3 regions of the Acidipropionibacterium virtanenii genome follow, and region 3 is predicted to be linked to each of the others. Evidence: riboswitches for the same ligand, from Rfam matches in the RefSeq annotation. Region 3 holds a riboswitch; each other region holds the start of a gene.
What was found. A riboswitch is a leader RNA that binds a small molecule or an ion and turns the genes downstream of it on or off. The one in region 3 is predicted to bind cobalamin.

Region 1: another riboswitch for cobalamin. It lies ahead of JS278_RS00195 (GNAT family N-acetyltransferase); the one in region 3 lies ahead of mutA (methylmalonyl-CoA mutase small subunit).
Region 2: another riboswitch for cobalamin. It lies ahead of JS278_RS00225 (FecCD family ABC transporter permease); the one in region 3 lies ahead of mutA (methylmalonyl-CoA mutase small subunit).

Annotation. Positions count from the first base shown of each region.
Region 1 is NZ_CP025198.1:37,173-48,086, forward strand. It holds gene JS278_RS00165 (glycoside hydrolase family 2 TIM barrel-domain containing protein) at 1-63, shown strand, start outside; gene JS278_RS00170 (hypothetical protein) at 102-446, shown strand; gene JS278_RS00175 (NAD-dependent malic enzyme) at 596-2,314, opposite strand; gene JS278_RS00180 (L-lactate dehydrogenase) at 2,385-3,347, opposite strand; gene JS278_RS00185 (pyruvate carboxylase) at 3,595-6,984, shown strand; gene JS278_RS00190 (cobalamin-independent methionine synthase II family protein) at 7,202-8,380, shown strand; gene JS278_RS00195 (GNAT family N-acetyltransferase) at 8,483-9,013, opposite strand; cobalamin riboswitch at 9,248-9,413, opposite strand; gene JS278_RS00200 (RNA-binding domain-containing protein) at 9,576-10,914, shown strand, end outside.
Region 2 is NZ_CP025198.1:50,105-57,173, forward strand. It holds gene JS278_RS00210 (class I SAM-dependent methyltransferase) at 1-40, opposite strand, end outside; gene JS278_RS00215 (ABC transporter substrate-binding protein) at 60-1,067, opposite strand; gene JS278_RS00220 (ABC transporter ATP-binding protein) at 1,193-1,966, opposite strand; gene JS278_RS00225 (FecCD family ABC transporter permease) at 1,989-3,044, opposite strand; cobalamin riboswitch at 3,075-3,239, opposite strand; gene rpmG (50S ribosomal protein L33) at 3,424-3,594, shown strand; gene JS278_RS00235 (response regulator) at 3,578-4,060, opposite strand; gene JS278_RS00240 (sensor histidine kinase) at 4,057-4,323, opposite strand; gene JS278_RS00245 (heavy metal translocating P-type ATPase) at 4,448-6,346, opposite strand; gene JS278_RS00250 (aminotransferase class I/II-fold pyridoxal phosphate-dependent enzyme) at 6,495-7,069, opposite strand, start outside.
Region 3 is NZ_CP025198.1:2,392,386-2,403,299, reverse strand. It holds gene JS278_RS11075 (nucleotide sugar dehydrogenase) at 1-893, opposite strand, end outside; gene JS278_RS11070 (alpha/beta fold hydrolase) at 1,039-2,004, shown strand; cobalamin riboswitch at 2,079-2,343, shown strand; gene mutA (methylmalonyl-CoA mutase small subunit) at 2,425-4,332, shown strand; gene scpA (methylmalonyl-CoA mutase) at 4,329-6,515, shown strand; gene meaB (methylmalonyl Co-A mutase-associated GTPase MeaB) at 6,640-7,668, shown strand; gene JS278_RS11050 (RNA-binding S4 domain-containing protein) at 7,677-7,895, opposite strand; gene JS278_RS11045 (hypothetical protein) at 7,969-8,175, opposite strand; gene JS278_RS15855 (hypothetical protein) at 8,198-8,665, opposite strand; gene JS278_RS11035 (amino acid ABC transporter ATP-binding protein) at 8,951-9,712, opposite strand; gene JS278_RS11030 (amino acid ABC transporter permease) at 9,766-10,443, opposite strand; gene JS278_RS11025 (ABC transporter substrate-binding protein) at 10,713-10,914, opposite strand, start outside.

The DNA of each region.
Region 1 (10,914 bases), 1.1 Mb from region 3:
TGGCCCACCGAGCTGCTGCGCCCCGGATCACGCAGCCTGCACCTGAGCTTCAAGGAGCTGTGACAGGGGTTCGGGTCGGGGTCCGCAGGGGAGGAGGAGCCATGGCCGACGACGTCATTCAGCGAGGCTGGCGGTATGAGGACCACATCGCCTACGCCGCCCCGGACAGCCTCGACGATCTGCACGGGCCCACGACGGGGCGGGTTCGCGTCGGAGGGCACATCGACACCAGCCTCAATCCGGTCTACGACCTGGGAAATGCCGAGGATCGTTGGAGTTTGTATTCGGCGGTCGTGAGATCTGGTACGCGTGTCGACCAGATGAACCTTCTTGACAAAGGCCTTCTGTTGACCATGTGGCCGTCTCTGAATCTACCGATGAGATGTCGGAAGACCTGGCAGATGAGGTTCACTGAGCTGGCTGAACCCGTGCTCAGGAATCGGTAGAAATGCTCGCGTTCCATCGGCGTCCGGCGCGGCGTCGTCGTCGAATGAGATCGACCGGGCGACATCGTCCCGCAGAGGAACCGGCAGGTTTTCCACCCCTCCCGCCTCCTGAGCCGCCCGCAGCAGTGCCAGACCGATGTTCGGCGGGATCATCCCACCACCACCCGGGGGTACTCCGGCTCCCACATGGCGTCGAGGATCTCCTGGACAGGGTCGGTGAACTCCACCGTCGCCAGCCCCTCCTCGACCGCCGTCAGCGCCACCGCCAGCCCGACCCGCGCCGAGATGGCACGTAGCCCGGAGATCGGTGGCAGCAGGGATGAGCCCGTGGCACTGGCATCGGTGGCCCGGGAGAGCTCCCGCGCCGCGGCGGCGATCATCCCCGAGGACACCCGTGAGGCCCGCGCCGCCGTCACCCCCAGCCCGATCCCCGGGAAGACCAGAGCATTGTTGGCCTGGGCGATGTGATGCGCGATGCCGTCGAACTCCACCGGGGCGAAGGGCGAACCCGTGACCACGCGCGCCCGCCCACCGGTCCAGGCCAGCAGGTCTGTCGGCACCGCCTCGGCCCGCTCGGTCGGATTCGACAGGGGCATGATCACCGGACGGTCGCAGTGATCCGCCATCGTCGTGACAATCCCCTCGTCGAAGGCTCCGGCCACGGTCGAACAGCCGATGAGCACCGTCGGTTGCACATTGCGCACCACATCGGCGAGCCCGTACTCGCCGGGAACGTCGAGCACCCAGTCCGCCAGGTCTTCATCGGCGCGTGCCCACGGGCGCTGGTAGTCGAACATCTGCCCGGATCCGTGGAGCAGGCCGTGGGAGTTGAGCGCCCAGATCCGGCCCACCGCGTCCTCGGGGCTCAACCCCTCCTGAGTCATGAACCGCATCGCCAGCCGGGCGATCCCGGTACCGGCCGAGCCGGCGCCGAAGATCACGATCCGCTGATCGGCCAGACGCTTCCGCGAGGCGCGCACGGCGGTCGCCAGAGCGGCCAGGGCCACCGCGCCGGTGCCCTGGATGTCATCATTGAACAGCCGGTGATCGTCCCCGTAGCAGGCAAGAATTCTGGTGGCATTGACCGCTCCGAAATCTTCCCAGTGGATCATGGCGTCGGGAAATACCCGAGTGACGGTCTCGATATATCTGGCCAGAAATTCATCATACTCGGCGCCTCGGGTGCGCGAATGGCGCAGACCGACATAGGAATTGTCGCTGAGCAGCGCGAGATTGTCGGTGCCGACGTCGAGCACCACCGGGAGCAGCCGGTGGGGATGCAGCCCGCCGGCAGCCGTGTACACGGCCAGTTTCCCGATCGTGATCGCCACACCCCCGACGCCCTGATCGCCCAGGCCCAGGATGGCCTCGGAATCGGTGGTGGCGATGACGTCGACCCCGTGGGGATCCTGACCCATCGCCAGCAGCGACTCCTCCATCGCGTCGGGATCGTCGATGGACAGGTAGACCCCGCGCGGACGCTGGTACCAGTGGCTGTACTGGCCGATCGCCCGCCCCACGGTCGGAGTGTCGACGACCGGCAGCATCTCGGCGAGATGGTCGGCCAGCAGCCGGTAGTAGAGCACCTCGTCGGAGTCGTGGGCGCTGTCCAGGAAGAGGTACTTCGACAGGTCGTCGGGCTGCGCCCCGTACTGCCGGTATGCCTGCCGCACCTGAGCGTCGATCCCGATGACGCCGTCCGGGATCAGGCCGTCCAGCCCGAGAGCCTCGCGCTCGGCGACCGTGAAGGCCGAACCGCGGTTGATCCTCGGATCGGCGAGCACCGCACTTCCCCGAGCCGTGATTCTCACGAATCGACCCTGTTGATCATGCCCGAACTCGAAAAGGCTGCGCTGCCCGTCCGACATCATGTTCCTCCGGCCGCAGGATTGCGTCGGCGGGCCCTGAGAACCGGGCCCTCCGACGTCGATCGATCGTCTATTTCGCGATGGAGCTCAGGGTCTCGTGGAGCTGCTCGGCGGAGGCCTGGAACTTCTCCAGCTCCGTGGCGTCCAGGGGGATCGGTACGGCGGCGCCGATGCCCTCGCCCGACACCAGCCGCGGCAGTGAGAGCGCCACGCCGTCGACTCCGTGGACACCGTGAACGATTCCCGACAGCGGCAGCACCGAGCGGGTCGCGCTGAGCAGGACCTCGGTCAGCCGGGCGCCGGTGAGCCCGATGCCGTAGTTCGTGGCCCCCTTGCCGTCGATGATCTTGTAGGCGGCCATGGCGGCCTCGCGGCCCAGATCGGCCAGCACCTCATCGGTGAAGACCCGATCGCCGTCGACCGTCCAGTCGCGGATCGGCACCCCGGAGATATTCGCCGTCGACCACACCGGGAACTCCGAGTCGCCGTGCTCGCCGACGATCGCGGCGTGGACGTGCGGGGTGGCGACGTTGGCCCACTGGGAGATGAGGTAGCGCAGCCGCGAGGTGTCCAGCAGCGTCCCCGAGGAGAACACCCGGTGCTCCGGCAGGCCGGAGACCTGCTGGGCGACGACGGCGAGGACGTCGCACGGATTGGTGACGATGATGAAGATGGCACTGGGGGACTGCTCGACGAGCTGGGGCATCAGGCTGGAGACGATTCCCGCGTTGACGCCGGCCAGGTCGAGCCGGCTCTGGCCGGGCCGCTGGCGCGCGCCGGCGGTGATGATGACGATGTCGGAACCGGCGGTGTCATTGACGTCTGCGCCGCCCATCACCTTCGAGGGGACGAACTCGGAGCCGTGGGCCAGGTCGGCGACCTCCGCCTCGACCTTGTCCTTGGCGATGTCGTAGAGGGCCACGACGTCGGCAGACCCTCGGATGAGACAGGCGTACGCCATCGAGCTGCCGACGCTGCCCGCTCCGACGATGGAGACCTTCGAGGGGCGTCTGGATGAGACTGGTGAATTCATGGTGCCTTCCTGATGAGGGATCCGCGATGGGTGCAGGTCGGTCTGGTGGGACCCTCGCTGTGGCCCAGTATGGCCGACGGATCGATCGCGCGGGACCGTTGACACGAGAGATCGGTCGGGGGCTCGGTGCTGGGCGTCCTACCGGCCCTCCGAGGCCCCCGATGACGAATCCGTTCACGATCGTCGCAGACCGCACCGGGGCTGCCGGTTGATGTTTGACTGGTGGACGACACAGATGGGAGTTGCGATGTTCAGCAAGATTCTCGTGGCGAACCGGGGTGAGATCGCCGTCCGCGCCTTCCGAGCCGCAACAGAACTCGGGATCCGGACCGTCGCGGTCTTCACCCACGAGGACCGCTTCGCAGAGTTCAGGCTCAAGGCCGACGAGTCCTACCAGATCGGCGAGCCGGGCCACCCGGTGCGCGCCTACCTCGACGTCGACGGCATCATCGAGGCCGCCAGGCAGGCCGAGGCCGACGCCATCTACCCCGGCTACGGCTTCCTGTCGGAGAACCCCGACCTCGCCGAGGCCTGCGCGGCGGCCGGCATCACCTTCATCGGGCCTCCCCAGCGGGTCCTCGAGCTCACCGGCGACAAGGCGCGGGCCATCGCAGCCGCCCGCGAGGCCGGCCTTCCCACCCTCCACGACTCCGAGCCGAGCGACGACGTCGACACCCTCGTCGAGGCCGCCCAGCAGATCGGCTTCCCGCTCTTCGTCAAGGCCGTCAACGGCGGCGGCGGGCGCGGCATGCGGCAGGTCGACGACCCCGCCAGGCTGCGGGCCGCCATCATCGAGGCCCAGCGCGAGGCCGAGTCCGCCTTCGGCGACAACCGGATGTACATCGAACAGGCCGTCGTCGACCCGCGCCACATCGAGGTGCAGGTGCTCGCCGACGGCCAGGGCGGCTCCATCCACCTCTACGAGCGCGACTGCTCCCTGCAGCGCCGCCACCAGAAGGTGCTCGAACTGGCGCCGGCGCCGAATCTGGATCCGGAGCTGCGGGACCGGATCTGCGCCGATGCGCTGAGATTCATCCGTCACATCGACTACGTCAACGCCGGCACCGTGGAGTTCCTGCTGTCGCAGAACGGCGACTACGTCTTCATCGAGATGAACCCCCGCATCCAGGTGGAGCACACCGTCACCGAGGAGATCACCGGCGTCGACCTGGTCTCAGCCCAGATGCGCATCGCCGCGGGTGAGTCCCTCGAACAGATCGGCCTGTCCCAGGAGGGGATCTCCATCCGGGGCGCCGCACTCCAGTGCCGCATCACCACCGAGGACCCGGCCAACGGATTCCGCCCCGACACCGGCACCCTGTCGGTGTACCGCACCCCAGGAGGCGTCGGCGTCCGGCTGGACGGCGGCGTCGTGTTCGGCGGCGCGACCGTCGGCGCCAACTTCGACTCCCTGCTGGTCAAGATGACCTGCCGCGGACGCGACCTCGCACAGGCCGCGGCCAGGGCGTTCAGGGCCCTCAACGAGTTCCGGATCCGCGGCGTCTCCACCAACATCCCCTTCCTGGAGGCGGTGATCGCCGATCCCGAGTTCCTCGCCGGGCACACCAGCACCGGCTTCATCGACGCCCGCCCCGAACTGCTGCGCGCCCAGATCCCCGTCGACCGCGCCACCAAGCTGCTCACCTACCTGGCGGAGGTGAGCGTCAACCGGCCCAACGGTCCCGGCCCAGTCGACTGGATCCACCCTCGGGCCAAGCTCCCGGTGCTTCCCGACGAGGTGCGCAAGGCCGCCCCGCCGGCCGGATCGCGCTCCCACCTGCTCGACGTCGGCCCGGCCCGGTGGGCCGCCGACCTGCGCTCCCAGCAGGCCGTCGGCGTCACCGACACCACCTTCCGCGACGCCCACCAGTCCCTGCTGGCCACCCGGATCCGCACCCGCGACCTGCTCCACGCGGCCCCCGTCGTCGCCCGCACCCTGCCCCAGCTGCTCAGCGTGGAGGCCTGGGGAGGGGCCACCTACGACGTCGCGCTGCGGTTCCTCAAGGAGGACCCCTGGGACCGCCTGGACGCCCTCCATGCCGCGATGCCGAACCTGCCGATCCAGATGCTGCTGCGCGGGCGCAACACCGTCGGCTACACGCCGTATCCCCTCGAGGTGACCCACGCCTTCGTGGCCGAGGCCGCCAGATCCGGGGTTGACGTCTTCCGGATCTTCGACTCGCTCAACAACATCGACCAGATCCGCCCGGCCATCGAGGCCGTGCTGGAGACCGACCACGCCGTCGCCGAGGCGACGATGTGCTACACGGGCAACATGACCAGCCCCGACGAGACGCTCTACACCCTGGACTACTACCTGCGTCTGGCCGAGCAGCTCGTCGAATCCGGAGCTCACGTCATCGGGCTGAAGGACATGGCCGGACTGCTGCGCGCCCCGGCCGCCGCCAAACTGGTGACCGCGCTGCGGTCGCACTTCGACGTGCCGGTGCATCTGCACACTCACGACTCGGCCGGCGGCCAGCTCGGCACCCTGCTGGCGGCGATCGGCGCCGGGGTCGACGCCGTCGACGTCGCCGCGGCGTCGATGGCCGGTACCTCCTCGCAGGTCTCCATGTCCGCCCTGGTGGCGGCTCTGGAGGGCACCGAGCGGGACACCGGGCTGAGCCTGGACGCCGTCACCGACCTGGAGCCCTACTGGGCGGGCGTCCGCCAGCTCTACGCGCCCTTCGAGTCGGGGCTTCCCGGGCCGACCGGGCGGATCTACCGCACCGAGATCCCCGGCGGCCAACTGTCGAACCTGCGTCAGCAGGCCAACTCGCTGGGGCTCGGTCATCGCTTCGAGGAGGTCGAGGAGATGTACGCCGCGGCCAACAGGATCCTCGGCAACATCGTCAAGGTGACGCCCTCCTCCAAGGTGGTCGGCGACCTGGCCCTGGCGCTGGTGGGGCGCGACGCCGACCCGGCCGACTTCGAGGCCCATCCCGAGCACTACGACATCCCCGACTCGGTGATCGGCTTCCTCAACGGCGATCTCGGCACGCCCCCCGGCGGCTGGCCCGAGCCCTTCCGGAGCAAGGCGCTGGAGGGGCGTCGCACCAGGCCGGTGGTCGTCGACCTGTCAGAGGAGGACTCGGCCGACCTGGCCGCGCGTCCCCGATCTGCCCTCAACCGGCTCCTGTTCCCCGGGCCGACCCGGGAGTACCTGCAGGCCGTGGAGGACTACTCCGAGCTGTCGGTGGTGCCCACCCGCGAGTTCCTGCACGGCATCCGGCAGGGCGACGAGGTGGAGGTGGCCCTGGAGAAGGGTCACTCCCTGGAGTTGGGCATCTCGGCCATCGGCGACGCCGACGACCACGGCATGAGACAGGTGCTCTGCTCGGTCAACGGGCAGCCGCGCACCCTGTCGGTGCGCGACACCTCGGTCGACTCCGCGGTGCCCACCGCCGAGAAGGCCGACAGGAGCATTCCCGGCCAGGTGCCCGCCCCCTTCGCCGGCGTCATCACCCCGGTGGTGGAGGTGGGCGCGGAGGTGACCGCCGGACAGCAGGTGGCCACCATCGAGGCCATGAAGATGGAGGCCGCGGTCACCACGCCTGTCGCCGGCGCCGTCAAGCGCTGGGCCGTCGGCGTGGCGCAGTCGGTCGAGGGAGGAGACCTGCTTGCGGTGATCGAGTGAGGTCCGACATTGCGAACGCGTGCCGGGCGAGGGGCCCGGCGCGCGTCTCGGGGTGGAGCAGGCACTCCCAACACGCCGTCCCTCAGCCCTGGTGAGCGTCAGGACGGTGTCTTGGGAGTGGAATCTCCTGCAACGTGCGGACCAGCCCATGGCCGGGGGTGGCTCCCGTTCCCGGGTGTAACTTGTGGGCCACGATCGTTGATGAGAGGAATGTCACATGCCTGTGAGGACCACCCACGTCGGCTCCCTGCCGCGCACTCCCGAGCTGCTCGAGGCGAACGCCCGCCGGCAGGAGATGGGTGAGGAGGTGTTCCGGACGGTCCTCCAGTCGTCGGTCGACGAGGTGGTGCGCCGCCAGCACGAGATCGGCCTGAGCGTGATCAACGACGGCGAGTACGGCCACGCCATGACCGAGTCGGTGGACTACGGCGCCTGGTGGTTCTACTCCTTCTCCCGCTTCGGCGGACTGGAGCTCACCACCGACACCCGCTTCGAGATGGCCCCGCCCGCATCCGGGGGCACGGTGAAGCTGGCGCCGTTCGCGCAGCGCCGCGACTGGGTGCGCTTCGCCGACGCCTACTCCGACCCCGATTCCGGCATCCACACCGCCCGGCAGTCCGAGACCGCCTTCCCCACCATCACCGGCCCGCTCACCTACATCGGCCAGGACGCCGTGGCCGCCGACGTCGACGGCCTGCTGAGGGCCCTGGAAGCCAACGGCCTGTCGGCCTCCGACGGCTTCGTGGCGGCGCTGTCCCCGGGCTCGGCGGCCCGCATCTCCAACGCCTACTACGCCGACGACACCGAGGTGGTCCAAGCCTGCGCGGCCGCCCTCCACGAGGAGTACAAGGCGATCACCGACGCCGGGCTCACCGTCCAGATCGATGACCCGTCGATCGCCGAGTCCTGGGATCAGATCAACCCGGCGCCGGTCCTCGAGGACTACCGCGACTACATCCAGATCCGCATCGACGCTCTCAACCAGGCGCTGGAGGGGATTCCCGCCGAGCAGGTGCGCTTCCATGTGTGCTGGGGCTCCTGGCACGGCCCGCACACCACCGACATCCCGCTGTCCGACATCGTCGACAAGGTGCTCCAGGTGCATGCCAGCGGGTACTCCTTCGAGGCCGCCAACGCCCGCCACGAGCACGAGTGGACGGTCTGGGAGGACGTGGATCTGCCCGACGACAAGGTGCTCATCCCCGGCGTGGTGGGCCACTCCACCAATGTCGTCGAGCATCCGGAACTGGTGGCGCAGCGGATCCGGCGCTTCACCGACGCCGTGGGCCCCGACCGGGTGATCGCCTCCACCGACTGCGGCCTGGGAGGGCGGGTCTACCCGTCCATCGCCTGGGCGAAGCTGGAGTCCCTGGCGGCCGGAGCCGCGCTGGTCTGATTCAGTGGCGGGAGCCGCCCTCGTCTGCGGCTCGCGCTGGTCTGAGATCTGGGGTCGGCCGCCAAGTTGTGTAGGAAATGTGGGAACAGATGACCCCATTTCCTACACAACCTCAGGGGCCGGCCGTCCACGAGCGAGGCCGATCCCCATCTGGACGCGCTGACCATATCTGTCCAGTCCAAGATCTTGTTCGGTGCGGACCAGAGAACGGTGGAAGGTCGTGGTCGGCTCCTCCTCAGCGAATCCCAGCGCGCGGTAGAACGGCGCATTCCAAGGGACGTCGGCGTATGTGCGCAGAGTGAGCCTTTGATGGCCGCGTTCGTGGGCCGTGTTCATCGCAGCTGCGAGGAGCATCCGGCCGTATCCGCGGCGTCCGTACTCGGGCAGGACGGCCACCTGCTCCAGATGGGCCAGACCGTCGGCCTCGATGACGTGGACGAAACCCACCAGATGACCGGTTGCAGCCTGGGCGACGAGGAGGAATCCCGGCATCGCAGCGCGGGTGGCGCCTGGCTGCGCGGGCTCCCACCGGTCGGGCTCCAGGAACCCGATGAGGAGGGCGTCGGCCAGATTCTCGATCGTTTCGATCTGATCGAGTTCGTCGGCGCGGACGGGGCGGATGGTGATGGCCATCTGCCGATCGTAGGGCCGGGCCGGTGCTTCTTCTGGCTCTTCGCCTGCTTCTCTGCAGTGATGGGGAGGGGGAGGCCCTGTATTGTCACGGTGCCGAGAGCTATGGTCCGGAGAAGGGTTCAGTGACGCATATTTTCCATCACAGAACCTTTCCACCCGTTGATGACGTATTTCAGAGATGGAGCCGGGACGGGCGGGCCGGGTGGCCCGGTCAGCCTTCGGCGCGGTCCAGATACTGGACCAGGGCGTCCGGCAGGTCTTCGGACTCGGTTTCAACCAGCAGGGCCCCTTCCCAGGGATCTCTCCCCAGTGGCGTGTCGCCCTGCCGTCCACCTCACCGCTGCGCGTCAGTCCCGGAGTCTCACCGGATTCCCTTGGCGCCGGACGTCACAGATAATACCCAGCTCCCCGAGAGAGTGCGGCTCTCGTAGCGGGATGCCAGATGATGGTGGGCTCCGCCTGGCACCCTTTGGGGAAAGTGCCAAAGTTGCGCAACTCCCAAAGGAGTCAATATTGACCCCAAACGATGCACTTGAAGCGATCGCCGACGGTGCGACTGCCGATGAGCTCGAGCATCAGCAGCTCGACTTCAAGACGCAGGGCCGTTCACGCCCCTGACACAGCCGATGACCTCGCGGAGGCCGCCGCATGTTTTGCCAACGCTTCGGGAGGAACCATCATCGTCGGCGTAGCCGACAAGGTGCGCGGTACCGAGGCCTTCCTGGGAACCGATCTGGAACCGGGCTTCGTTCGGCGACGTGTCTTTGAAAGGACCCAGCCGAACCTCGACGTCATGGTGAGGGAGTTCAACTACGCAGGCAAGCGATTGCTCTTGATCACTGTCCAGGAGGGACTCGACGTCTACGTTGCCAATGGAAAAGCTCCGAGGCGACGCTTCGAGGCGTCCTGCCTACCGCGCAGTGGTATCGATCTGATGAGGCTCAGCGACGAACGCCGCGGGACCGATTGGAGCGCGGCGCCGAGCGGACGAGGAGTCAACGACATTGATTCCACGGCACTGCTGCATCTCAGGTCCCTGCTCAGTCGATCGCGGAACGCCCTGATGGAGGGTGTCGATGCGTCAACCGTTGATCTGTTGAGCATGCTGAATCTTTCCGACTCGCATGGAACTCTGACGAGCGCAGGTGAGCTACTACTGTGCCAACCTTTGGCGAACGCCAAGAACGATGTGCTTGTGTATCAGTTCAGGGAGACTCCCGGAGGAGATGTGAGGTCCGGGCGCCGCTGGCAGGCCCCGCTCCTGACTGCCGCCATCGAAGTACTCACGATGATCGAAGCTCGCATTGGAACAATTCCGATCAACTTATCGAACGGGCAGCAGATTCAGATCGAAGACTATCCGATAATCGCTGTTCGGGAGGCGCTCGCCAACGCATTGATCCATGGGGATCTCCGCGAGCGCAGACCGGTAACAGTGGAGCACTCATCGCAAAGCCTTGTCATCACCTCTCCGGCGCCTCTGGTCAGTGGTATCACGCCGGACAACATCCTTACTCATCCGCCGAGGCCGAGGTTTCCGTCGTTGGCGTCAGCCATGCGGGCAATGGGCCTCGCCGAGCAGTATGGACTCGGCGTTGACAGGATGTTCAAGGAGATGATTCGCAGCGGACGGGCGGTTCCAGTGCTCTCCGTGTCCGAGGGGGATCTTCGTGAAACGACTGTCAGATTTTCCGGAGGGCCTCCCAACTCGAGGATTGTGAAGTTCGTGGCGTCCCTTCCTAGTGTTGAGCAGGAAGACACCGACGCGCTTCTCATCGTCTCAACGCTCGTGAGCCGCCGCGTCCTCAATGCCGCGCAGCTGGCTCCTGTTGTGCAGCGCGATCCGGATGAGGCGCAGGCTGCGCTCCTATGGCTGTCCCAAGGGGCGGCACGAATCATCG
Region 2 (7,069 bases), 1.1 Mb from region 3:
ACCACATGTCCTGGAGTCGTTCCTGAACAGACACTGACATCTCTCTTTCCTGAGGTGGATCATCGGGTGATGAGCTTGGCGAGCTCCTCGGAGCCTTGCACCGACAGCGGTGTGGCCGGATCCGAGTAGGAGTACGGCATCGTCACGACGTGCCCGGATTTGACGGCCTTGAGCTGAGAGGCGCCCTTGAACTTCTCGAAAGTCGATGTGATGGTCGAGGAGTTCCCTCCGGAGCTCAGTAGGACGATCCATTCCGGATCCCGCTTGAGAATGTCCTCCATATTGACGTCGAACACTCTCTTCTCCGTGCTCTGGTAGACGTTCTCCAGGCCGTTCGCGTCGAAGGCCGCCTGGGCCATGCTCGAGCGTCCGTAGGCGGAGACCTGACCGCCGTCGGTCGCGACCCAGAAGGCCGCGGCCGTGGCCCCCTTCCCGGCGGCACGGGTCTTGACGTCGGCGGCCTGCTTGTCGAGCGCGGCATTGAGCGTCCTCGCCCTGGCCTGGATGCCGAACATGGTGCCGACCTTGGTGACCTCCTTGGTCACCAGGTCGTAGGAGGCGTGATCGGTGGGAGCCTCGTCGTCGCAGTAGGCGTCCGGCGAGTAGAGCTTGACCCCGGCCTTGCGCAGGGCGGCGCGATCGACGCCGCCGTCGTAGCCGACCACCAGGTCCACGTGGGCGTCCAGGATGGTCTCGGTGGAGACCGTCGCGCCACCGGTGGCACCCGTGACGCTCTTGAGCTGGGGCAGTGCCCGCAGCTTGGTCGCGGTGTTGATGTCGTAGCCCTCCAGATCGAGATTTCCGGCGCGGGCGGTCACCTTGTCCAGAACGTCGAGCATCGACAGCACGGAGGCATCCGTGTCGTTGAGAATCATCACCTTCCTGGGTGCTTCTGTGAAGGTGAGCTTCTCGGAGCAGCTCATCACGGTCGCGGGGAATCCCGACCCCGAACCGGAGGACGACGGGGAGGGGTCGGAGGCCACCGATGAACCGGCACACCCCGACAGCAGGAGCACTCCCGCGGTGAGGAGTGCCAGCCCTCTGGCGGGAATGAATGTGGATGCCATGTGAGTTCCTCTCAGTATGTGTTTCGTGGACATATGAGTACCGGTTGAACGATCTTCGCAGCGAGAAGTTGGAATATGAGGAGGCGGGATATCTGGACGCCGAGAAATAACCGTGGCCGGCGATGTCACGAGGCGACGCCGCCGGATATCGGGTCGAAGAACAGCCGGGTCCGCCCGGCGTAGTCGATGCGGTGGACGTCGACCCCGTACACCCTTGAGATGAGGCCGGGATCGAGCACCTCACGGCTCGAGCCGGAGGCCACCAGACGGCCACGATCCAGGAGGATGAGCTCCTGGCAGGAGCGGGCGGCCAGGTTGAGGTCGTGCAGAACGACGATGGTGGTCGCCGGCACCTGGTCGACGAGGCTGAGCAGGTCGAACTGGTGGCTGATGTCCAGGTGGTTCGTCGGTTCGTCGAGGATGAGATGGTCGGCGTCCTGCACGATGGCCCGGGCGATCAGCGCCCGCTGGCGCTCGCCCCCCGACAGCCGGGTGACGAGCCGGTCGGCCAGGTCGGTCATGTCCACCTTCGCCAGGGCGGCGTCGACCAGATCCCGGTCGGTGCGGTCCCCGTAGCCGGCCAGCGACCGGTGGGAGAGCCGCCCCAGGCCGACGGCGTCGCGCACCGTCAGCGGCAGGGCGTCGTCGTGCTCCTGGGAGACGACGGCCACCGAGCGGGCGATGGCCCGCCGCGACATCGAGGTGATGTCGGCACCGTCGACGAGCACCTTGCCGCCGGCCGCGCTCAGCGCCCGGTACATCGTCTGCACCAGCGTCGACTTGCCGGCCCCATTGGGGCCCACGACCCCGACGGTGCGGCCGTCGCAGGCGGTCAGGTCGACATGGTCCAGGACGACGCGGTCGCCGCGGCGCACGATGAGGGAACGGGCTTCGATCATGGTCTTCTCCTGTCGGTCGTGGTCATCGGGCCGGGTTCATCCGGCTGACCAGGGCCAGCAGGAAGGGAGCCCCGAGCAGCCCGGTGATCACCCCGATGGGCAGCTCGGAGGGGCTGAAGACGGTGCGCGAGAAGGTGTCCGCCCACACCAGGAAGACCGCTCCGGCAAGCCCCGACGCGACGACCAGCAGGCGGTGGCCGTAACCGGTGAAGGAGCGCATCAGGTGGGGGATGATGAGGCCGACGAAGCCGATCCCGCCGGCCAGGGCCACGATGATGCCGACCGCCGCCGAGACCGGGATGAGGATCACCAGGCGGATGGCGGCCGGGTTGATGCCCACCGACAGGGAGGTGCGGTCGCCGCTGGCCAGGGCATCGAGCCAGGGGGCGCACAACCACAGCATCGTCATGAGGGCGATGGCCACGCAGAGGATCCAGATGGACTGGCCCCAGCTCACCTTCGCCAGCGAGCCGAGCATCCAGAACATCACCGACCGCGCCGTCTCGGGGGAGTCCGAGGAGAAGATGATGAGGTTGGTGAGGGCCTGGAAGATGAAGCCGACCGCCAGCCCGGCCAGCACCAGGGTCAGCGCCGAGCCGTGCCGGCGTCCCCCGACGCCCAGCACCATGAAGGTCGCCGTCAGGGCGCCGAGAAAGGCCATGCCCGCGACTCCGAGGGTGCTGGAGACGCCGACCACGATGATCGCGGTGGCCGCCCCGGTCGAGGCGCCGGCGCTGACGCCCAGCACGTAGGGCTCGGCCAAGGGGTTGCGGACGACGGCCTGCAGGGCCACCCCGGAGACCCCGAGGACGGCCCCCACGCCGATCCCGGCGAGGATCCGGGGCATCCGGTTCTGCCAGACGATGGCGTCGGTGATGGCGTCCCAGGTGATGGCCGGGCGCAGGCCCAGGTGATCGGCCAGGACCCCGAGCACCTGGTCCATGGGCACCGATGCGGCCCCGAACGCGATGCTGACCACGGGCGTGGCGATCAGCAGGACGATGAGCAGGGCCAGCCGGAGGCGCCTGCTGCGGGCCCTAGACACGACGACGGGTGACGGATGTGCAACAACGGACATGGGCGATCCTTGGTCAGGCCGATTCGCGCGGCCGCGGACGGGTGCCTGGAAGGTCTTCGGACTCGGTTTCACCCAGCCGGGCACCCTTCCCGGGGATCGCTCCCCAGTGGTGCGTTGCCCGCTGTCCACCTCACCGCTGCGCGTCAGCTCCGGAGTCTCACCGGATTCCCTGTCGCCAGGCATCACAGACGTTAGCAGACGTTCGCTGTGAGCGGACGCCGGGGTCGGGCGTGCGGGTGTGGCCATCGGGCGGTTTGTGGTGTGCATTTCCCGACTTACTATATGAGAACGGTTCTCAAAAGGGGAATCGGGGGTGGGACCACCGGTCTCGTCCCAGAATCGGATCTCGTGCCGTGCGCACGTAGAGAGGAGATGCCCGATGGCGAAGAAGAGCGCGGAACTGAGGCCGATCGTCAAGCTGAGGTCGACCGCGGGGACCGGATACACCTACGTGACCCGCAAGAACCGCCGCAACACCCCGGATCGACTGACGATGCGGAAGTTCGACCCCGTGGCCGGTCGTCGCGTGGAGTTCAGGGAAACCCGCTGAGGCGGTTGGCCGTCGAGCCCCGTACCGGGAAGTCCGGCGTGCTCATCTGGGCGACGAGCACCCGTGCCACCGACGGCGCCAGAGCGACCTGGCCCCGGGCGGCGGCTCTCACTCCGGCGATCAGCTCAGAGGCCGGGGCGGCCTTGAGGAGATACCCGGTCGCCCCGGACTCGACTGCCGAGAGGATCTCCTCGTCGCTCTCATAGGTTGTCAGCACGACGACCTTGATCTCCGGATGTTCAGCGTGAATCCGGGCGGTCGCATCCACCCCGTTCATCACGGGCATGCGCAGGTCCATGAGCACGACATCGGGCACTAGCCGCTCCAGCAGCGCGATGGCCTCGGCCCCGTTCGCCGCCTGACCCACCACCTCGAGGTCGACGGCGGAGGCGAGGATCGCGACGATCCCCTCTCGGACGATGGGGTGGTCGTCGACGACCAGCACCCGAGTCGAAGTCGTGCTCATGATGGTTCTTCCTGCGTAGCGGGTGCCTCCCGTAGGCGGATATGGACCTGTGTTCCCCATGCTCCCGTGGTGATACTGAGGCCGCCGTCGGCCAGGGCGAGCCGACTGGCCATCCCCGACAGTCCGTAACCGCGGGCCGTCGCGGACTCCACATCGTGGGGGAAGCCGACGCCGTCGTCGGTGACGACGAGGATGATGCCGTCAGCGGCACTCAGCTCGACGCGGACGCTGGACGCCCGGGCGTGCTTGCGGACGTTGGCCAACGACTCATCACAACTCCTCTCACTCCCGGGTGTTGCACTGAACCCCTGAACCTGCCGCCGAAACCGGGCGTTGAGCGGGAAACTCGTCCGGTCGTCGTGCCGATCACGCGCCCATGATGAGGCTTCAGGCCCGCGTCCGAGCCGCCCTCATCCCGTTGAGGATCACCAGCACCTCGGCCCCCTCGTGGATCAGCACCACCTGGGCCAGTCCGAGGACGCCGGTGACGGCCAGTGGCAGCAGTGCGGCGATGATGAGGATCGCCAGTACCAGGTTCTGATTCATGATCCGCCTGGCTCGGCGGGCGTGGGCGAATGCCCTGGGCAGGAGCCTCAGGTCCTGGCCGGTGAAGGCGATGTCGGCCGACTCGATCGCCGCGTCGGAGCCCCCGATACCCATCGCGATTCCCACATCGGCGGCTGCCAGGGCGGGGGCGTCGTTGATTCCGTCGCCGATCATGGCGGTCGGGGCGGCCGAGCACAGTTCGGTCACCGCCTCGGACTTCTCCTCGGGGCGCAGACCTGCGCGCACGTCCGAGATCCCGGCCTGGCCGGCCAGCACCCGTGCCGCACGGGGATTGTCCCCGGTGAGCATGGTGACGCCGATGCCGGCGGTCTTCAGCGCGGAGACGGCCTCGGCGGCCCCGGTCCGCAGCTCATCGCGCACGCCGATGGCGCCGACCGCCGAGGAGTCCCGCCACACGACCACCGACGTGATGCCCTTGGACTCCATGAGGGCGATGTCGACTGCCAGCCCGCCGGCGTCGTGCCATCGTGGGCTGCCCACCATGACGGTGGCCTTCTCGATCTGTCCGGAGACGCCGCAGCCGGGGGTCTCGACGACTCCTCGCGCGGTCACGGGCCTGGTGTGCGCGTCCGCGGTCCGGGTGATCGCGGCGGCCAGCGGATGGCTGCTGGTGCGCTCCAGTGCCCCGGCCCAGGCCAGGACCTGGTCGGTCGAGAACCCGTCGGCGGTGACGACGTCGACCACCTCGGGACGGTTGTGGGTCAGCGTCCCGGTCTTGTCGAGTGCGACATGTCTGATCCCGCCGAAGCGTTCGAAGGCCGCCCCTGAGGTGATGACGACGCCGAACCGGCTGGCGGCCCCGATGGCCGAGACGACGGTCACCGGCACCGCGATCGCCAGCGCGCAGGGTGAGGCCGCCACCAGCACCACCAGGGAGCGGGTGATCCACACACCGGAGTCGCCGAAGATCGATCCGAGGGCGCCGACCACCACCGCCAGGATGAGCACCCCGGGGACAAGGGGTTTCGCGATCCGGTCGGCCAGGCGGGCGCAACGCCCCTTGTCGGCCTGAGCCTGCTCCACCAGGGAGACGATCGTGGTCAACGAGTTGTCGGTGCCCGGCGCGGTGGCGCGCACCTCGATGACCCCGGAGGCGTTGACGGCGCCCGCGGGGGCGTCGTCGCCCGGGCCGACAGCGACGGGGATGGACTCCCCGGTGATCGCCGAGACATCCAGGCTGGTGCGTCCGGTGGCAATGACGCCGTCGGTGGCAATCCGGTCGCCGGCCCGCACCACGAGGATGTCGCCGGGCTGAAGGTCCTCGACCGGAATCTCCACCGGTCCGTCGCGGCGTTGGACGAGCGCCGTCTCGGGGACCAGGCGCATCAGGGAGCTGAGACCGGAGCGGGCACGGTCCATGGCCCTGTCCTCGAGGGCCTCGGAGATCGAGTACAGGAAGGCCAGAGCGGCGGCCTCCTCCACCTGTCCGAGCAGGACTGCACCGACGGCACTGATCGTCATGAGCAGCCCGATGCCGAGCTTCCGGCGGGTGATCAGGGCCTTCAGGGCTCCCGGGACGAAGGTGGATGCTCCCGCGATGAGGCCGGCCCAGAAGGCGACGAGCGCCGGGGTCCGGGCTCCGGTGAGCTGACAGACCAGCCCGATGAGGAAGAGCGCCGTTGAGGCGAGTGACAGGAGGACCTCCCGATCACGCCACCAGGGGCCCTCATCCTCGCCGGCGTCGTGCTCGTCCGAGGCGCCGGGGGAGGGGATCGTCATGCGCCGAACCGTACCCGGACGCGTGGTGGGCTCTGAAGCCGGTCCCGCTGCCGGGCTCCCGGGCCGCCAGCGAAGGTGTGTAGGAAGGTGGTTCGTCTGATCGCCAACTTCCTACACGCCTTAGACGACCAACGTGCGCGCAGGCCCGTCAGCCGACCAGCTCCCGCGGCTGATCGTTGAGCGATCCGACGAAGGAGGCGATCCGGCGCATCCCCTCGACGATCGTGGCTTCGCCGGTGGCGTAGGACAGCCGCACGTGGCCCTCCCCGAGGCTCCCGAAGGCCACTCCCGGAGCGACCGCCACCCGCTGCTCGGCGAGAAGGCGCATCGCGAACTCGTGGGAGCTCAGCCCGGTGGCCTCGATGTTCATGAAGATGTAGAAGGCGCCCTCGGGGGTGCGGCAGCTCAGTCCGTCGATGCCGTCGATGAGGCCGACCATGAGATCACGGCGGGCGACGTAGCTGGCGCGCATGACGTCGATGCCGGACTGGTCGCCGTCCAGGGCCACGGTCGCGGCAACCTGGGCGTTGACGCAGCTGAGCATGAGCTCCTGCATGGCGGGCATGTACCGGATGACCCCGGCGGGTCCCAGGATGTAGCCGATCCGCCAGCCCGTCATGGCGTAGGTCTTCGACACCGAGTCCACGCGGAAGGTGCGCTCCCGCATGCCGGGAAGCCGGGCGATGTTGAAGAACTCCTCGCCGCCGTAGATCAGGTGCTTGT
Region 3 (10,914 bases):
GAGCCGGCCTTCATCACCAGCCGGTACACGCCCACCCGGGTCGGGTTGCGGGCCACGATATCGGCGGCCACCCAGTCCTTGCGGACCCGGTTGGAGTCCACGATCGCCCCGATCAGGGTCTGGGGCACATCGGAGTAGTTGGCCAGCAGCTGACGGGTGTCCTTGGGCAGGCAGTAGCCGCCGTAGCCGAAGGACGGATTGTTGTAGTGGGTCCCGATCCTCGGATCCAGACACACCCCGTCGATGATCTGGCGGGTGTCCAGGCCCCGGCGGGCCGAGTAGGTGTCCAACTCGTTGAAGAAGGAGACCCGCATCGCCAGATAGGTGTTGGCGAACAGTTTGATGGCCTCGGCCTCGGTGGATCCGGTCAGCAGCACCTCCACGTCATCGTCCAGGGCCCCGGCCACCAGCAGGTCGGCGAAGGCGCGGGCGCGGGGGCCCCGGCCTCCCACCACGATGCGGGAGGGGTGGAGGTTGTCGGCCAGGGCGCGTCCCTCGCGCAGGAACTCGGGGGAGAAGACGACCTCCAGGCCGGGGTGGGCCTGGCGCACCGAGTCGGTGAATCCGACCGGCACGGTGGATTTGATGACCACCAGGGCATCGGGTGCCCAGGCGAGCACCTGGTCGATCACGGTGGTGACCGAGGAGGTGTCGAAGTAGTTCTGGTCGGGGTCGTAGTTGGTGGGGGTGGCGATCACCACGTGGTCGGCGCCGCGCATCGCCTCGGCGGGGTCGGTGACCGCCGTCAGGGCCAGGTCGTGGCCGGTCAGGTACTCCTGGATGAGGGGGTCGACCACGGTGGTGCGGTGATCGTTGACCAGCCCGACCCGCTCGGCGTCGACGTCGAGGGCCACCACCTCGTGGTCCTGGGCCAACAGCGTGGCCATCGCCATGCCGACATACCCCAGACCCACCACGGTGATCCTCATGGACAATCCCCTCTGTCGACGCCCGCCCCGGCGCGAACCCGCGCGGGGACGCCGGTCAGTCTACGGTTCGGTCTCTAGACTGGCCGCGGGGACGCGAGAAGGAGTGTCGATGGACTGCATCACCCTGGTCGCCGAGGACGGCGCCGATCTGGATGTGCTCGTCTGGGAGCCGGCGGGCGCCCCGAGGGGAATCGTCCAGATCGTGCCCGGGATGTGCGAGTACGCGGCCCGCTATGACGGGTTCGCGGGAGCGCTGGTCGAGCACGGATGGTTCGTCATCGCCGCTGAGCACCGCGGCCAGGGCCCCAGGGCGGCCGCCGAAGGGAGGCTCGGGCAGCTGCCGGACCGTGGCTACCACCAGCTGCTCGACGACATGTCGACGGCCTACGACCATGTGCGAGGCGAGCTGCCAGGTGTCCCCTGGGTGCTCGTGGGACATTCGATGGGGTCGTTCCTGGCCCGGACCATGGCCGCGCGGCGCGGTCGCGAGATGGCGGCCCTGGTGCTGCTGGGCACCGGTGGTTCACTGGGACCGGTGGGCGGGGCGGGAGCCGCGGTCGCCGACGTCGAGACGGTATTGCTGGGGGAGGACCACCCCAGTGCTCTGATGAACAGGCTGGCGTTCGGGCCCTTCAACGCCGCCTTCATGCCGGCCCGCACCGAATTCGACTGGCTCTCGCGCGACACCCGGGCCGTTGACGACTACGTCGCCGACCCGCTGTGCGGGTATGTGTGCAGCACCGGCTTCTACCGAGAGCTGCTGCGGGTGATGAGGGTCGCCAACAGCGTCGAGGTGATGCGGGCCATCCCGCCGCGTCTGCCGGTCGGCATCTTCTCAGGCGCCGCCGATCCGGTGGGAGGAGCAGGGCGAGGGGTCCGCCAGGTCGCCCGCAGGATGCGTGCCAACGGCGTCCGCAGCGTCGATCTGGTCCTCTATCCGGGTGCCCGCCACGAGATCCTCCACGAGGTGAACCGGCGTCAGGTCGAGTCCGAGATCATCGCCTGGATCGACAGCGCGGTGCAGAGCGCGGTACAGGGCGCCCGGGCCACCGATGCGGGCGCCGGTGCGAGCTGACGGGCCCGGGTCCGTGCACGGTTGTGCACTCGGATGATCATGTCGGCCCCGGCCTCACCGGCCGGAATGGCTGCCGTTAGGATGGGCTCGTTGGTGTCGGAGTTGCACCCGCAGCTCCGACCGCAAGAGGGAAGCCGGTGAGAATCCGGCGCTGCCCCGCAGCGGTGAATGGGAACGACATCACCATCGCCGCCGGTGTCACGGCCCGTCCGGGACGCCGACGGAGATCACAGCACTGGGTCCAGGCCCGGGAAGCGGTGACGTAGGACCTGCCTACCGGAGACCCCGGTGGGTGGGACGCCCATGAGTCCGAATACCTGCCGACGCGTCTTCGCACCGCCGCGTGCGATGCGGTGCCTGGGCCTCGAGGGGAGGCCTTCGGCACATATCCATCCACAGCGGAGCAGGAGTCTGCAGAGTATGACTGATCCCGAAAACCTCGAGGAATCGGCAGTGGCCGAAGCTCCCGAGGCGCTCACCCTGGCCGGTGTCTTCCCGGCCCCCACGCATGAGCAGTGGGAGAAGGAGGTGGCCAAGGTCTTCAACCGGGGGCGTCCCGAGGGCAAGCAGCTCACCTTCGAGCAGTCCCTCAAGCGCATGGAGCCGACCACCGTCGACGGCGTCCGGTTCGAGCCCATGTACACCCGGGACGACGCTCCCGAGAAGCTCGGCGCACCCGGCGTGGCCCCCTTCACCCGCGGCACCACCATCAGGACCGGTGCGGCCGACGCATGGGACGTGCGGGCCCTCCACGAGGATCCCGACACCGACGTCACCCGGAAGGCCATCGTCGCCGACCTGGAGCGCGGCGTCACCTCGATCTGGCTGCGCGTCGGAGCCGACGCGATCAGGCCCGCCGACATCGCCGGCGACCTCAAGGACGTGCTGCTGAACCTGGCCAAGGTCGAGGTCTCCAGCCGCGACGACCAGGAGGCCGCCGCCAATGCCCTCCTCGATGTCTACGCCTCCTCCGACCTGAAACCCGAGGAGCTGTCCTTCAACCTGGGCATCGACCCGATCGGGCTCGCGGCCCTGAACGGCGGCGACGCCGACCTCTCCGGTCTGGCCGGCTGGATCGAGAAGATCAGGAAGTACAAGAACGCGCGGGCCTTCGTGGCCGACGGCACGATCTATCACAACGCCGGTGCCGGGGACGTCGCCGAGCTGGCCTGGTCGATCGCCACCGCGGTCGAGTACGTGCGCGCCCTGGTCGAGCAGGGGGTCTCCGCCGAGGAGGCCTTCGACGCCATCAACTTCCGGGTCACCGCCACCCACGACCAGTTCCTCACCATCGCTCGGCTGCGCGCCCTGCGGACCGTGTGGAACCGGATCGGCGAGGTCTTCGAGGTGCCCGAGGACAGGCGCGGCGCCCGCCAGCAGGCGGTCACCAGCCGGCGCGAGCTGACCCGAGACGACCCCTACGTCAACATCCTGCGCGGCACCATCTCGACCTTCAGCGCGGCCGTCGGCGGCGCCGAGGCCATCACCACGCTGCCCTTCGACGCGGCCATCGGGCTGCCGAAGAACCAGTTCACCCGCAGGATCGCCCGCAACACCGGCATCGTGCTGGCCGAGGAGTGCAACATCGGACGGGCCAACGACCCGGCCGGCGGCTCCTTCTACGTCGAGTCGCTCACCAAGACCCTCGCCGACGCCGCCTGGAGCAAGTTCCAGGAGATCGAGGCCGCCGGTGGATTCGCGAAGGTCCTGGCCGACGGGAAGGTCGCCGAGGAGCTGGCGACCCTCAACACCGAGCGCGCCAAGCGCCTGGCGACCCGCAAGCAGCCCATCACCTCAGTCTCCGAGTTCCCGATGATCGGGGCGCGGACGCTGGAGGCCAAACCCTTCCCGCCCGCCCCCGAGCGCAAGGGACTGGCCTGGCACCGCGACTCCGAGGTCTTCGAGGGCCTCGTCGATCGCTCCGCCAAGGCCGCCGACAAGCCGAAGGTGTTCCTGGTCTGTCTGGGCACCCGGCGCGATTTCGGTGCCCGTGAAGGCTTCTCGGCTCCCATGTGGCATATCGCCGGCATCGAGACCCCCGAGGTCGAGGGCGGGTCCGTCGACGAGATCGTCGCCGCCTTCGAGGCCTCCGGGACCACGGTCGTCGACCTCTGCTCGAACAAGAAGGTCTACGCCGAGCAGGGCCTCGAGGTCGCCAGGGCTCTCAAGGAGGCCGGCGCCAAGAAGGTCTACCTGTCAGGCGCCTACAAGGAATTCGGTGATGAAGCCGCCGAGGCCGAGAAGGTCTTCGACGGTCGTGTCGCCATGGGGATGGACGTCGTCGCGACCCTCTCCGACACTCTGGACACGTTGGGAGTTGCCAAGTGAGCACCTTGCCCCGTTTCGATTCGATCAACCTGGGAGACGAGCAGGCGCCCGCCGATGCCCAGGAGCGCTTCGCCGCGCTGGCCGCCCAGGCCGGCGAGCAGGAGCCGTGGATGACCCCGGAGCAGATTCCGGTCGGTCACCTGTACAGCGAGGACGTCTACCAGGACATGGACTGGCTGGACACCTACGCGGGTATCCCGCCGTTCGTGCACGGCCCGTACGCCACCATGTACGCCTTCCGCCCCTGGACGATCCGCCAGTACGCCGGATTCTCCACGGCCAAGGAGTCGAACGCCTTCTACCGCGCCAACCTGGCCGCCGGCCAGAAGGGTCTGTCGGTGGCCTTCGACCTGCCGACCCACCGCGGCTACGACTCTGACAATCCGCGCGTCGGGGGCGACGTCGGCATGGCCGGCGTGGCCGTGGACTCCATCAAGGACATGCGCGAGCTGTTCGCGGGCATCCCGCTGGACCAGATGAGCGTGTCGATGACCATGAACGGCGCCGTGCTGCCGATCCTGGCCCTCTACGTGGTGACCGCCGAGGAGCAGGGCGTCAGGCCCGAGCAGCTCGCCGGGACGATCCAGAACGACATCCTCAAGGAGTTCATGGTTCGTAACACCTACATCTACCCGCCGCAGCCCTCGATGCGGATCATCGCCGACATCTTCGCCTACACCAGCGCGAACATGCCGAAGTGGAACTCCATCTCGATCTCCGGCTATCACATGCAGGAGGCCGGGGCCACCGCCGACATCGAGATGGCCTACACGCTGGCCGACGGCGTCGACTACATCCGCGCCGGCGAGAACGTCGGGCTGAAGGTCGACCAGTTCGCTCCGCGACTGTCCTTCTTCTGGGCCATCGGGACGAACTTCTTCATGGAGGTCGCCAAGATGCGCGCGGCCCGCATGCTGTGGGCCAAGCTGGTGCACCAGTTCGGGCCGAAGAACCCGAAGTCGATGAGCCTGCGGACGCACTCGCAGACCTCCGGCTGGTCGCTGACCGCCCAGGACGTCTACAACAACGTGGTGCGCACCTGCGTGGAGGCGATGGCCGCCACCCAGGGCCACACCCAGTCGCTGCACACCAACTCGCTGGACGAGGCCATCGCCCTGCCGACCGACTTCTCGGCCCGCATCGCCCGGTCCACCCAGCAGTTCCTGCAGCAGGAGTCGGGCACCACCCGTGTCATCGACCCGTGGAGCGGTTCGGCCTACGTCGAGAAGCTCACCCTGGAGCTGGCCCGCAAGGCATGGGCCCACATCCAGGAGGTGGAGGCCGCCGGAGGCATGGCCAAGGCCATCGAGAAGGGCATCCCCAAGATGCGCATCGAGGAGGCCGCGGCCCGTACCCAGGCCCGTCTGGACTCCGGCCGTCAGGCCCTCATCGGCGTCAACAAGTACCAGCTCGACGAGGACGAGCCCCTCGAGGTCCGCAAGGTCGACAACTCCCAGGTGCTGGCCGAGCAGAAGGCCAAGCTGGAGGCGCTGCGCGGCGAGCGCGACAACGCCGCCACCCAGAAGGCCCTGGAGAACCTCACCTGGGCCGCGGGCAACCCGGACCCGAGCGATCCCGACCGCAACCTGCTGAAGATGTGCATCGACGCCGGGCGCGCCGGAGCCACCCTCGGCGAGATGAGCGACGCGATGGAGAAGGTTTTCGGGCGCTACACCGCCCAGATCCATACAATCTCCGGTGTGTACAGCAAGGCGGCAGGATCCTCGGAGGCCACCGAGAAGGTCCAGGGGATGGTCAAGGAGTTCGAGGAGAAGGAGGGGCGTCGTCCCCGCATTCTCATCGCCAAGATGGGTCAGGACGGCCACGACCGCGGTCAGAAGGTCGTCGCGACGGCCTACGCCGACCTCGGCATGGACGTCGACGTCGGTCCGCTGTTCCAGACCCCTGAGGAGACCGCTCGGCAGGCGGTCGAGGGTGACGTCCACGTCGTCGGCGTCTCCTCGCTGGCGGCCGGCCACCTCACCCTGGTGCCCGAGCTGCGCAAGGAGCTGGAGAAGCTGGGTCGCTCCGACATCATGATCGTCGTCGGCGGCGTCATCCCGACCGGCGATTTCCAGGAGCTGCGCGATGACGGCGCCGTGGCGATCTACCCGCCCGGCACCAACATTCCGGAGGCCGCTGTCGATCTGATGACCAAGCTGCTCGAGCACGTCGAGGACTGATCCGGTCCACGGCACTCAACCGGTAGTGCAGAAGGCGGCCGGCCCCGGGGATTTCCCGGGGCCGGCCGTCGGCCGTGTCCGGGGCGATACGGTGGAGTCCCACACCCAGGAGGCATGCACAGCAATGAAGATCGACGTCCCCGAGCTCGTTGAGAACGTTCTGGCCGGAAGCCGGATGCACATCGCCCGGGCGCTGACCCTGGTGGAGTCCAGCAAGCCGGCTCACCGGGAACTGGCCCGTGATCTGCTGCGCCGGCTGGCCCCGCACACCGGCAACGCCATCCGGGTCGGGATCTCCGGGGTGCCGGGGGCCGGGAAATCGACCTTCATCAATGCGATGGGCTCCAAGCTGATCGACGAGTACCACTACAAGATCGCGGTGCTGGCGGTCGACCCGTCGTCCTCGCGCACCGGCGGTTCCATCCTGGGAGACCGCACCCGGATGGGCGATCTGGCCAACCGAGAGGAGGCCTTCGTGCGCCCCTCCCCGTCGGGCGGTCACCTGGGCGGGGTGGCCCGGGCCACCCGCGAGGCCATGATCATCATGGAGGCCGCCGGATACGGTGTCATCATCATCGAGACCGTCGGCGTGGGGCAGTCGGAGGTGGCCGTGGCGGGGATGGTCGACACCTTCCTGATGCTTTCGGTCACCGGTACCGGCGACCAGCTGCAGGGGATCAAGAAGGGCATCCTGGAGATCGCCGACGTCGTGGCGGTCAACAAGGCCGACGGGGACAATGCCGGCAACGCGCGGGTCGCCGCCCGCGACCTGTCCATCGCGATGAAGCTGGTCTCCTCGGACTCCGAGAAGCGCCGGGTGCCGGTGCTCACCTGCTCGGCCTACACCGGTACGGGGCTCGACGACGTCTGGAAGGCCGTCCTGGACCACCGCGCCTACCTGGAGAAGGACGGCTCGCTGGTGCGCCGCCGGGTCTCCCAGCAGCGAGAGTGGCTGTGGAACATGGTGGAGAACGAGGTGCTGGAGTCGCTGAAGACCGATGCTCGCGTCCAGCAGGCCGCCGAGAGGATCGAGGCGGGGCTGGGCACCGAGGCCACCAATGCGCTGGACGGCGCCTCGAAGATCCTGCAGATCTTCGCCGAGCGGGTTCCCGAACTGCCGTGGGCCCGCGGCGAGATGAAGGCTCGTAGCTGACCAGCTGGTCACCAGGGGACGTCGATCTCACCGGAGAGGTCGACGGTCTCGGTGACCTGCTGGTCACCGGAGCGCACGGTAACGACGTCGCCAGGATGCAGCTGACGGCCTCGCCTGGTCTCCTTCTCGCCGTTGACCGACACCGCCCCCTCGGCGATGAGTTCGCGGGCCATACCGCCGGTCTCGGCCAGGTTGGCGAATTTGAGGAACTGGCCCAGCCGGATCATGTCATCACGCACCACGGCCCCAGTCTCTCACCTGGCGGGGAGGGGCCGGGGCCGCGGTGCTGTGCGACGAGAGTCAGGGCCGTCTTCTCAGGCCGTACCTCGCCAGGTCGATCACCGGCCATATGACCAGTCCGACGACCAGTCCGGCGACCATCGGAGCGACCAGCGATAGATGAAAGTCGCCAAGCAACCACATCAGACCGCAGAGCAGCACCGCGTAGATCAGCCAATTGCGAATCCAGACCTTGTACCGCTTCTTCAACAAGACAGTGATACTCATGATGCCTCCGTGCAGTGAATCACTAGATCACCTTGTAAGTGACCTGTGTCGAGTACGAGGTGTGGTGGTTGGCGCTGTCAGTGATAGTGATCCGCACGCGCTTCCCGTGGCTTCCGGCGTAGATCACGTCGTTGCGCACCGTCGCATTGACCGTGAGAGCGGCCGCCAGCGCCGCGAACGGAGCTTTGAGTCCGACGGCTGCGAGAAACACAGTGACTTTCGAAGAAGACAGGGTCTTCATGTTATTGGCGAGCTGTTTCGTCTGTGCGACTGTGAGGGTCCATGATCCGAGTGTGACTCTTCGCTCTCCAGCGGCGGCCACCGTGGGCCCAACCTTCTCGACGATCGGCTTCTGCTCCGAATAAGCCACGATCCGGAATGTCCCCTGCCTGGCACGTTCAATGGGCGTAGCTCCCGCAAGGGGGGATGCAATGCCCATCATCGCCAGCGCCAGGCTGCCCGAAATAAATACTCTTCTTGGGTAGTCCATTGTCAACCTTCTTCAACACGGTGAGAGTTCGATCGAGCGCGTCAGCTTCTACATCCCCCTTCGCCCGGTGACCGCTCGCACTTCGCCGAGGGCGCCCCTGCCCTCGGCACTCGATCAGTTGTCGACGGAGCTCACGCTGAGACTATCCGTTGAACCTGACGCACGTGTCGAAAGAGGTAAGAAAGTATTGATCACGGGGCTGATGCTCAAGGAGATTCCCTACATACACCACGGCCCCAGTCTCTCACCTTGCGGGGAGGGGCCGGGGCCGCGGTGCTGGAGGGGTCAGAGCACTGAGTCGAGGAAGTCCTTGAGGCGCGGGGAGCTGGGGTGGTCGATCACCTCGGCCGGGGGGCCGGACTCCACCACGATGCCGTCGTCCATGAAGACGACCTGATCGGCCACCTCCTTGGCGAAGCCGAGCTCATGGGTGACGACGATCATCGTCATGCCGGAGCGGGCCAGATCCTTGATGACGTTGAGCACCTCGCCGACCAGCTCGGGATCCAGGGCCGAGGTGGGCTCGTCGAAGAGCATCAGCTCGGGGTCCATCGCCATCGCGCGGGCGATGGCCACCCGCTGCTGCTGGCCTCCCGACAGCTCCGAGGGGTAGTGGGTGGCCCGGTCGGCCATCCCGACCCGTTCCAGCAGCTCCATCGCGCGGGCCTTGGCCTGGGGCACCGGCACGCCGGCGACGTGGATCGGCGCCTCCATGACGTTGGCCTGAGCGGTCATGTGGGGGAAGAGGTTGAACCGCTGGAAGACCATCCCCACCCGGGCCCGCTGGGCTGCGATCTGCTTCTCGGTGAGGCGGGCCAGCCGGCCGTCGGGCAGGGTCTGCTCGGCGAAGCCGACCCGTTCCCCACCGACCCGGATCTGGCCGGCCTCGAAGGTCTCCAGCTGGTTGACGCAGCGCAGCAGGGTGGACTTTCCCGAGCCGGACGGGCCCAGCAGTACGCAGACCTCGCCGCTGGTGATCTGCAGGTCGATGCCCTTGAGGATGTGCAGCGCGCCGAACTCCTTGTGGAGGCCGGAGATCTGGACCATCGGGGTGCCCAGCGCAGGGCGTCCGGGCTCGGGGATGGTGGATGTCGTGGAACTCACTGCTCGACCTCCAGTGACGGATCGATATGAGAGGTGCCGGCCGCATTGATGGCCGCCTGCCGCTTGGAGCGCTTGGAGCCGCTGTTGGTGAACCCGCGTCCGTAGTAGCGCTCGAGGTAGTGCTGGCCCACCATCAGGATGCTCGTCATCACCAGGTACCAGAAGGCCGCGACGATGAGCAGCGGGATCGGCGCGTAGATGCGATTGGCGATGGCATTGGTGGCGAACTGCAGGTCCAGGGTGAAGGGCACCGCAAGCACCAGGGAGGTGGTCTTCAGCATGCCGATGGTCTCATTGCCCAGCGGCGGGATGATGACCCGCATGGCCTGGGGGATGATGATCCTGCGCAGGATCAGGGAGGGCTTCATGCCCAGCGCCTTGGCGGCCTCCGACTGGCCGGAGTCGACTGACTCCAGCCCGGAGCGGATGATCTCGGCCAGGTAGGCGCCCTCATTGAGCCCCAGGCCGATGACCGCCGCGACCCCGGCGGTGAAGAGCTTCGAGGTGTCGAAGTCGACGAACTGGGGCCCGAAGGGGACGCCCAGACCGATCACCGGGTACAGCACCGAGACCAGGCCCCAGAACACCAGCTGGGTGTAGACGGGGATCCCGCGGAAGACGAAGATGTAGGCCCAGGAGACGCCACGCAGGACCGGGTTGGACGCCGTGCGCATGATGGCCATGACGAGGGCCAGGATGGTGCCCAGGATCATGGCGCCCACCGTCAGCAGCAGTGTGTAGCCGATGCCCTGGATCACCTTGACGTCGCGCAGGTACATCCACACGATGTTCCACTGGAAGTTCTTGTTGGTGACCAGGCCGTGGACGAGCATCGCCGCCAGCACCGCCACCACGACGGCGGCGATGAGGGTGCCGGGGTGGAAGACCTCCCTGGCCCTGATGCGCCCAGGTATCTGGGAGTGGGGTTCGTGCGCCATCGCGATCACTTGCCCGGATTGATCTGCGCGGTCTTGATCATCGTTCCCTCGGCTCCCCATGCGCTCATGATCTTCTTCATCGTGCCGTCATCGATGAGCTTCTGCAGGGCGGCCTGGACGGCCTTGGCCATCTGCGGATCATCCTTGGGCAGCACGACGCCCTTCTCATCGGTGTTGGTCTTGCCACCGAGCTGTTCGAGCGCTCCG